Regions from separate parts of the Chryseobacterium sp. HNCC26DJ240 genome, predicted to be linked through region 3. Evidence: riboswitches for the same ligand, from Rfam matches in the RefSeq annotation. Region 3 holds a riboswitch; each other region holds the start of a gene.
What was found. Region 3 has a riboswitch for cobalamin ahead of AC2A1G_RS02995 (TonB-dependent receptor plug domain-containing protein). Riboswitches for the same ligand answer to the same signal wherever they lie in the genome.
Positions count from the first base shown of each region.

Region 1: another riboswitch for cobalamin. It lies ahead of AC2A1G_RS11080 (acyl-CoA thioesterase); the one in region 3 lies ahead of AC2A1G_RS02995 (TonB-dependent receptor plug domain-containing protein).
Region 2: another riboswitch for cobalamin. It lies ahead of metE (5-methyltetrahydropteroyltriglutamate--homocysteine S-methyltransferase); the one in region 3 lies ahead of AC2A1G_RS02995 (TonB-dependent receptor plug domain-containing protein).

Region 1 is NZ_JBXUGK010000005.1:99,373-102,653, forward strand. Features, by position in the region: gene AC2A1G_RS11075 (hypothetical protein) at 1-625, shown strand, start outside; cobalamin riboswitch at 867-1,045, shown strand; gene AC2A1G_RS11080 (acyl-CoA thioesterase) at 1,158-1,541, shown strand; gene AC2A1G_RS11085 (DUF6624 domain-containing protein) at 1,726-2,247, opposite strand; gene AC2A1G_RS11090 (HD domain-containing protein) at 2,723-3,281, opposite strand, start outside.
Region 2 is NZ_JBXUGK010000007.1:84,962-88,242, forward strand. Features, by position in the region: gene metE (5-methyltetrahydropteroyltriglutamate--homocysteine S-methyltransferase) at 1-1,237, opposite strand, end outside; cobalamin riboswitch at 1,286-1,471, opposite strand; gene AC2A1G_RS14635 (Lrp/AsnC family transcriptional regulator) at 1,626-2,087, shown strand; gene AC2A1G_RS14640 (hypothetical protein) at 2,133-2,819, opposite strand; gene AC2A1G_RS14645 (hypothetical protein) at 2,824-3,281, opposite strand, start outside.
Region 3 is NZ_JBXUGK010000001.1:660,348-663,628, forward strand. Features, by position in the region: gene AC2A1G_RS02995 (TonB-dependent receptor plug domain-containing protein) at 1-1,324, opposite strand, end outside; cobalamin riboswitch at 1,443-1,578, opposite strand; gene cdd (cytidine deaminase) at 1,626-2,108, opposite strand; gene AC2A1G_RS03005 (NADH:flavin oxidoreductase/NADH oxidase) at 2,481-3,281, shown strand, end outside.

The DNA of each region.
Region 1 (3,281 bases), on a different contig from region 3:
AAAAGGCGATGTTTTCGTTTACGTAAAACCCGCTCCCGGAGAAACAGAATGGATTTGGATCAAATATCCTGAAAAAACCGACGACGAAAAACCATTCGTCAGATACGACAGCCTTACAAAAGAAGGTATGGTCAACAAAGACCGTGTCGCTTTCATCGATCAGCTTCCGAAATTTACACCTTCAAAATCTAAAAACGGAAGATCTTACACATTTACAGATAATTCCAATGAAAAACTTCCGACTGCACAACGTACGAAAGTAGTGATCGACATCTACCCTTCCAACGCCAGTTTTAAAAGACAGGAAAAAGATGCCGACGGAAACATCATTAAAATTGATAAAGCAAAACCTTGGGGCATCGGAAAAACCCTGCCTGAAGGCCTGACAGAAGTAAAATCCATTCGTGTACAGCAGCCAGGGCGAGGAACTGTTTTTGTGCGTGACGCTATTAAAAATTTATTTGATCCAACAACCGATTTCGAAAACATTGGTGTAACAGCGATGGATGCCGATCATATTTACATTTATATGATCAACGGAAAAGGCGAAAACAGATACACCACTTTCTGGACAGTGAAGGAAGGAAAAGTAATAAGTCAGATTATTTACAACAATCCTGAATAGTTTTGCAATTTTAAACGTTAAGATCATTAATCGGTTAAGCTTTTTTAAGAATCAATAAAATTGATTTAAGAGTAATGCTTAATCATTTACCTCGGTAAACCTTAAAAAATCTGCAGTCAGTTTGTTCTTAACAACTTAATCTTTCTTAATGGTTCAAATTTTCCGCAGCTACTTAGAAAAAAGATTACCCTAATTTAAATCAAACTTTATTTGTACTTTTGCCGACGGAAAATCACCGAAAATGATCTTCCAGGAAACTGGTTTTGCTTAGCCGCAAATGAAAAGGGAATCGTGTGAAAATCACGAACTGTCGCGCAACTGTAAAGTAACCTAAGTCTTTATAAAAACCACTGTGCACAAGGCATGGGAAGGAATAGAGATGTTACAAGTCAGGAGACCTGCCTGTTTCTTCAAACAAAAAACTTTCGCGATCTGAAGTTTATTGATCAAATGTTATTTCGGGAATTCTCGTTCCTGAAAGATTCTTTTTGTTTCAGTAAAGTTCATTTTTCGCACAAATTTATAATGAAATATGACTACAGAAGAAAGAATTGATGCCTCGGAAACCCGAATTTTCAAAGCCGTTTTTCCCAACACAACCAATCATTACGACACGCTTTTCGGAGGAACTGCCATGCAGCTGATGGACGAAGTTGCCTTTATCACGGCCACAAGATTTGCCAGAAAACGTGTGGTAACCGTAAGCAGTGATAAAATTGATTTTAAAAAACCAATTCCTGCCGGAACTATTGTAGAATTAATCGGAAAGGTTTCTCACGTGGGAAAAACGAGTATGAAAGTGAATGTTGAGATTTTTACCGAACAGATGTATTCTTACGAAAGAGAAAAGGCGATTACAGGCGATTTTACCTTTGTAGCCATCGACGAATTTAAGAAACCAATTCAAATTTTATAATAGATGAACGGTAGTTTTTGACTGCCACTTATCACTTTCAGTCTTTATTTAAAAGGTTTCGGAAAACTTAACTGTTCGCTGAAACCTTTTTCTATTTCTTTAAATAAGATCTAAATTTCGGTTTCTGAGAGACACAATCATTTAATGATGACTGGAGTCGTCTACATGATTATATATTGTATTGTTAATTCGGATTGAACTGAATATTGAAATTCTTTAAATAATCCTCAATGGGTTCCATTCCCATTTCTTTTCTTCTGTCGTTCACAGTTTCAGGATTTTCTAATTTATATAATTTACCATTTTTTATTTGTGAACCATATATTTGGGGGTTTCCTTCGTCCATTAACATCCTATCTTTCATCAATGCGTACTGTCCTTTAGATAAGTCTCCATTTTCAACAGCTTTCTCTACTTGTGGAAAATACTTTTTTCTGATTTCTTCAGTACTATGTTGCAGTCCCAACCAGATGGCGTCCATTTGTCTTTGATCGACCTCTTTTAATGTTGGCATACCACACTTTTCAATAATGCTGATCACTAATTCCTGATTCCTATGATCTTCTTTAGCGTATTTGATGAGTTCATTTGATTTTCTGATCCTCTGGTCACTTTCTAAAACTTCGCTCAGGATTTGACGTTTTTTGCTGCAATCGACTTCAATAATATTTACTGAACCTACATAGACAAATTTATCCTTATTCATATAAAGGAATATTGCTATCATTACAACAAGAGCGGTTAGTATGCTGAATAATATCTTTTTTATTTTCATTTCTATTTCTACTTTTGTACCATATTCCTAAATAGGTTGAACATTTTCGGAATATGACACAAAAGTAGGAATTATTATTAACTGTCGGAATAAAATATAGCTAATGTTTTCTTGCTTGGCCGAAAAAAGTTACCCACATTTTCTTACCGACTTTTTACCAACAACAACATTACTTTTTGAATCTATCTTATATATATATGGCTAAGATTATTTCAACTACTCATCACAAAGGAGGTGTTGCAAAATGCTTCGACAGGCTCAGCATGACATCTCTAATACTAAACGTTTAAAACTTATGTATTTTCAGGCTGAGTTCGTCGAAGCCTTAGTGTTTTAAATAAAATTTGAAATCAGACTAAACTTTAAGAAAATCAGCTCAATTACCAAAATCTGCGTGAGATTCCATTTATCTTAAAACTTTTAACGCTTCCAAATTAAGATTCATTAAGTGATGAAAGGCTTCTTCCATTTCTTCTGATGCTCTGCAGATAGCGTTTTCAAGGATTTTTCTTACCTGGGCTTCGGTTACTTTGGCTTCAGTCCAGCTTTTTCCGGAAGTGTGTGAGTTTAAAATGAAAGGCATAATTCTGTCGATGGCACAAGCAAAAATAGCATCCGGCGTTTCTTCTTCCTCAAATTCTAGCCAGAGATTAAAGAATTCTGAACGGATGGGTTCATCTAAAATTCCGAAAATCTTTTGTGCAGACAATTTTTCTCTTTCAAATTTTCCTACCATTGCAACTTCATCAAAAATGAACGTGTCGCCCGCTTCAATTTCCACCAAATCGTGAATGGAAAGCATTCTGATGACTCTCAAAAGATCAATATCTGCTCTGTTTTTAGCATAAGGAAATAAGATCTGAGCCAAAATAATAATCTGCCACGAATGTTCTGCAGTATTTTCTCTTCGGGAATCGTCGGCATTATAATTTCTTCGTTGAACGTTTTTCAAAGCATCAACAGCG
Region 2 (3,281 bases), on a different contig from region 3:
CAGTCGACACATCAACACGGTTTTTCACGTCCTGATTATGAATTAATGTTGAAATTTTACGGTTTTCAATCGCTTTTTTATTTTCCGCTAAAGCCTGTAAAGCATTATAATCCGGATTTTCTGAAGCCAATTTTTTTAAATTAACAATTTCAGTCACTTTCTGTTTTGCAAAAGCCAGCCATTGCTTGATTTCAGGAGATAAATTTTCTTCATTTTTCTCGGAATCAAGGTCAAAAGGAGAGTGCAGCAATGAGCAAGATGGTGCAATGAAGATTCTTTCTGAACCAATTTTTTCAACGGCTGTTTTAATAATATTTAATGAATTTTGAAAATCATTTTTCCAGATATTTCTTCCGTCCACGATTCCTAAAGAAAGACTTAATGTTTCAGGGATTGTATTTAAAACTTCATCCAATTCTTCAGGAGAACGAACTAAATCAATATGCAAAACATCGATTGGAAGCGAAGTTGCCAATGAAAGATTGTCTTTTAATCCTTCAAAATAAGTCGCAACAATTAACTTCAATTTCGGGAATTGTTTTCTGATTTCAGCATATATAAACTGATACGTTTCTTTCGCTTTTTCATTTAAATCTAAAGCTAAAAACGGCTCATCAAACTGAATATATTCCGCACCGTGATTTTCAAGTTCTTTTAAAATCTGAATGTAAACCTGAACTAAGTTTTGCGCTAAATCCAATTTATCAAAACCTTCTTCTTTCTCCTTTCCTAATAATAAATACGTCAGCAAACCGATAATCACAGGTTTTGCATTGATTCCTGACTGTTTTGCAGCAATAAATTCCTGAATAATTTTGTTGGAGAATAATTTAAACTCCTGATTTTTCTGGAATTCAGGAACGATGTAGTGGTAATTAGTATCAAACCATTTGGTCATTTCCATTGCGGTAATATCCAGACCGTCTTTCTGGAAACCTCTTGCCATTGCAAAATAAACATCCAGTTCAGACTTTTTCAAAGCAATTTCCTGATAACGTTCAGGGATTGCTCCAACCGTCAACGTCATATCCAAAACCTGATCATAATACGAAAAATCGTTGCACGGAATAAGGTCAATTCCCGCTTCCTTCTGCAGTTTCCAGTTGTTTTCTCTGATGGTTTTTCCGACTTCTAATAATTCTTCTGATGTGATTTTGCCCGCCCAATACTGTTCGTTGGCTTTTTTAAGCTCTCTTTTGGCTCCAATACGCGGGTAGCCGAGAAGGTGTGTCTTCATTTTTTTAATTTTAATTAAAGATTTTGGATTAAAAAATATCTTTAAAATCTGTTTTTTCCAGAAGAGGCAGGTCTCCTGGCTTGTAACAATTTTTATCATCCTTCCCATTTTCACAGTGGATATGTTTTCAATAAAAATTTTTGGGATATTATTTACAGTTGCGCGACAGCTCGTGATTTTCACACGATTCCCTTTTCATTTACTTTACGTAAAACCCTTTCCTTTTTAAAAATTTATTTTAAAGATTAATTGTTCTGTAAAAGTAGTTATTGAAGTGTTTTGTTTTGGTAAATGGTTTAAATAAAGGAAATAAAGCTTTATTAATATATATTTTCAGAATAAATTACTTTAAATTTGAATTTTAAACCTTGAAAAAGAAAATTATCCTGTGGAAAAGCTAGATGAAAAGGATGTGCAGCTCTTGAGAATCCTTCAAAAGAATGCAAAGCTGACCGTGAAAGAACTCGCTGCTGAAATTAATCTTTCAACATCACCTGTTTTTGAACGTGTAAAAAGACTGGAAAATGAAGGTTATATCAAACATTATTCTGCAGTTTTGGAAGCCGAAAAACTGAATCGGGGTTTCACCGTTTTTTGTCAAATCAAACTGAAAATTCATGACCGTTCGGTGGGAAACCGCTTTGTAGAAGATATTCTGAATATCGATGAAGTTGCTGAATGCTATAATATTTCCGGCGATTTTGATTTTCTCTTAAAAGTTCAGGTAAGAGATATGAAACATTATCAGGATTTTGTTTTCAATAAATTGGGAAGCGTAGATTCTATCGGCAGTACGCACAGCACTTTTGTGATGGCGGAGGTGAAGAATACGCATGGTTTGAGTATTTAATGTGAAGCTTTTATTTGATAGAGAATGGCGACTTTTTACATAGCATTATCTTTTCAAAGTAAGTCGAGAGTTTTTGTATATATATCTTACGTTGTTGTTGGGTATCATAATATCTTCGCTTCCAGGTTTTAATAATAAAGAATCAGATTTAAAACTAAAGATAATGTCACTGCTTGCTTCTTCGATATTAATAATATCAGTTAAAGATTTATCCATATCATCCGATTCAATATCTAAATTTCCGATGTACTGAATTTTATTGTTTTTGAGTAAAAAAGCTTCGCCGCCGAAGAAATATTCAAAAGCCATTTGACAAATGATTAAGACCTTATTGTTCGAATTGTTCTTGTAAAATTTTGGCTGATATAAATAGGTGTCGCCGGAACCTCGACCTTTAAATATAATTTCATTTTTGTTATTCAAAACCAATAGCCGTTGTCCGTAATCAGTTTCCGAATCTGGATTGACGATTTTTCCGTCTACAGGTGTAAAATATCCCGTAACAAATTTATTTCCTTGATAGGAAAATGAACTAATCACATCAAATCCTTTGAGATTTACATTCGATATAGAATCTGGTTTAAACTCAAAATATTGAATGTCTTCATTTGATGTATGATTTTCCGTAGTTTTCTTTTCAAATTTAACGTGAGTTGTTATCTGTTCCTGTGTTTCTTTTTTACAATGTATCAGATTTAAAGAAACCAAAAAGATAAGCAGTATTTTCTTCATTCAGTTATGCACTTAATTGAGGAAATTTTTTACGTACAAATTCATAAATATCTAAAACTTCCTGATGGGTGAGTTCCCGAGGAGTAATTGTTTCATTTTCAAAAGTAAATTGCAGAAATTTCTTCTTTATCGTAACAGATTTTATTTGCTTCAGTGGAAAGGTTTTTAAATAAGCTGAAGGGTTCAATGCATACCCTTTGTAATCGGAAGATTTCGTCGAAATACATTTAATAAAGTGTGAATTGATTTCAAAAATGTCATCGTTTTTTTTTACCCTAAGTTTCTTTATTAACCAAATAAAAAAATATACACATGATAAGAGTAAACAGTTTGCTATACACATCATTGTAGAAAAATCAAATATAAAACTTGTTAAAACAATGAATATTAATGTGGTAATGATGTTTAGTATAAATTTTTTGAAAAATAATTTATTTAAAACGAAAAATAAAGCGGCGAAAA
Region 3 (3,281 bases):
CGTGAACTTTAAAATCTGCTGCAAACGGCTGGTAGGATGCAAAAACAGTCGGTGTAAATTCTGAACGGTTCTGCGGAACCGAAAAAGTTGTGTTCTCAATTTTCTCCTGAACAAAAGTTCCCAAAACACTTCCCTGAATTTTAAATTTATTGAAATCAAACTGAGTTGCCAAAGCAATCAGCTCGGTATGTCTTTGAGGATAAGCAAACTGTCGTAAGTTGGCATCCAAAGTATTGTATTGATAATCTGCCGAAAGATTGATCTTCCAGAATTTGTATGGCGAATATTGTTGAGCAGTTGAAACATAAAATTCCTGTTGCTTGTAAATATTGTCAATAAATAAGGGTGTTCCTCCGGGATTATCATTGTAATATCTGGTGTAATCATCAGCAAATTTAGAATTGATCTGAAACTTGTATTTGGATGAAATTTCCTTCTCAAAACTTCCCTGCACAAAAAAGTTTTTATCCCATTGTCTGCTTGAAGAAATATCCCCATTTCTGATAATAGCGCCCGGAACTCCTCTCTCAGAATCGTAATAATAACCTTTCAGTTTCCAAATTCCGTTATTGATTTTCCCGAAAACACCGGCCTCAGCACGGAGGGATTCGATGTCGCCGTTTTCTCTGATTCCGCTTCGTTCCCACCCCAGACTTCCGTCGGGTAAAGCTACTTTTTGATGAAATTTATATCGTCCGTGTCCTGTAAGATATTCCGTATTTAAAGAAATACTGATGTTATCCGTCAGTTTCTGTTCCAATAAAATGGAAGGATTTACCACACCAAAAGATCCCGAACGGTAATTAAAATTGACATTCGTTTTCTTTGAACCTGTAAAAAATGGAGTTCTGCTACGCAAATAAATAGATCCCGAAGAACCAAAGTCTTTGGCCGCCTGAAAAATTTCGCTTTTCTGTCCGTTATAGAGAGAAATAGATTCTAAATTATCCAAAGAAAATCTTCCAAGGTCAACGGTTCCGTTTTGAGCATTACCCACAGGAATTCCATCATAGAAAACCCCAACGTGCTGCGTTCCCATCGCACGGATATTTACCGTTTTCATCCCACCGATTCCGCCATAATCCTTCACCTGAATTCCGGAAAAATAACGTACGGCATCAGCAACAGAAGTGCTGTTGAGCTTTTCCAGTTCTGCTCCGGAGAGTTTCTGTGAAGAAATGACTCCTGTTTCCTGACGCTTTCTGTTAAAAATAATATCCCGTATTACTGTGGTTTCAATACTGTCGGTTTCTGTTTTTTGTGCGAAAACAGTTGCTGGTACAGCGAGCATCATTAGCAGGGCAGAAGAGTAAAAATATTTCATTCAGTTTAAATAAAATTCAGAAGAATTCCTTTGAATGAAAAAGGTAGAAGGTAATAACCTGTTTTGCAAAATGCAAAAAGGAAAAGAGACCGACTGCGCTTCATTCCACGAAAGCTTCATCAAAAAAATGCTTTAGAAAGGTATCTGACTTATATTTTCTCGATTTCAGAAAAATACTTACAGTAGCGGGTCTGCTTCGGATTCACACCGAATTCCCTTTTTAAAACGTTGCAAATTTAAGCTTTTAAATAAGAACTGACAATGAGAAATTAATAATTTAAGAATGCCTTTTTTAAAAATTCTACAAAAAGCTTGAGTCAAAATAAAACGGCAGTAAATCTTTTACCGAACTGACTTTGTATATTTCATCGGTAAGGCTCGCAAAATAGATTTCAATATTCTGGTTCTGTTTGGTTTCGTATTCCATTAAACTCTGACGGCAGTTGCCACAAGGTGGAATAGGAGGTGTTTTTTCTGAAGATTTTCTCGGACCACCCACAACAAAAATTTTACTGATTTTCTCATTCGGAAAATTGGCAGCCACCCAATAAATTGCAGTTCGCTCAGCACAAAGTCCCGACGGAAACGCGGCATTCTCCTGGTTGTTACCTGAAAAAATTTCACCGTTTTCAAGAAGCACAGCGCAGCCGACCAAAAAATCGGAGTAGGGAGCATAAGCATTTTCTCTTGCTTTTTTTGCAGCTTCCAAAAGGGAAATTTCGGTTTCGGTCAACTCGTTTTTTGCAGTAAAATGCTCAAAATGGATCTGAAAATCTTTTTTCATTCAAATTAAATAAAGGGAGCTAAAAGTAAAACAATTTCCAACGGTGACAAAATTTGTTTTATTGTAAATCAAAAATCCCACAAGACTAAACGTTAACACTGATAATTACACACACGCAACAAAACCCGAAGGGTTTAATACGAGTAGCCGTAGGTGAAACCTATGGTTAAAAAACATTTGCATCGAACAGAACCCGCAGGGTTCAATATCAATAACCGTAATAGAAATCTATAGTCAATGAATCGAATATGCAACAGAACCCGCTGGGTTCAACAATCTTCCATCTCCCATCTCCCGCCTTCCATCTTCCAACAAATTCCTCCCCAACTCTCACTGTTATTTCGTATTTTTAAATTTTTAAAACAAAACTTCATGTTATACACACCAATCAACTTCAGAAATGTAGAACTTAAAAACCGCTGGGTAATGTCGCCAATGTGCATGTACAGCAGCGATAACGGACTTGCAAACGACTTTCATTTCGTACATTACGTAAGCCGTGCGCAGGGCGGAACCGGACTTATCTTTGTGGAAGCCACAGCTGTCGAACCAAAAGGAAGAATCACCAATCACTGCATGGGAATCTGGAATGATGAGCAGGCAAACGCATTGAAACGAATTGTTGATTTCGTGCATCAGAATACAGAATCCAAAATAGGAATTCAGCTGGCACACGCAGGACGAAAAGGTTCTACATGGGAAAACAAACAGATTTCTCTTGAAGAAGGCTGGGAAACATTAGCTCCAAGCCCAATTCCTTATCACCCGACTGAGAGAATTCCTCATGTTTTAACTGTTGAGGAAATCAAGGAGCAGGTTCAGAATTTTAAAGTTGCAGCCCAAAGAGCTGTGGATGCTGGTTTTGATGTGATTGAAATTCATGCGGCACACGGTTATTTGGTGCATCAGTTTCTTTCACCACTTTCCAATACGAGAACAGATGAATACGGCGGAAGTTTTGAAAACAGAATTCGTTTTTTACTTGAAATTGTTGACGCTGTCAATGAAGAATTAAATGAAAATGTTGCTTTGTTTGTAAGAATTTCAGGAACAGAATATGCAGAAAACGGATGGGATATTGAAGACAGTGTGGCCCTTGCAAAAGTTCTGAAAGATCACAGTGTTAATTTAATAGATGTTTCAAGCGGTGGAAATATTCACGGTGCAAAAATC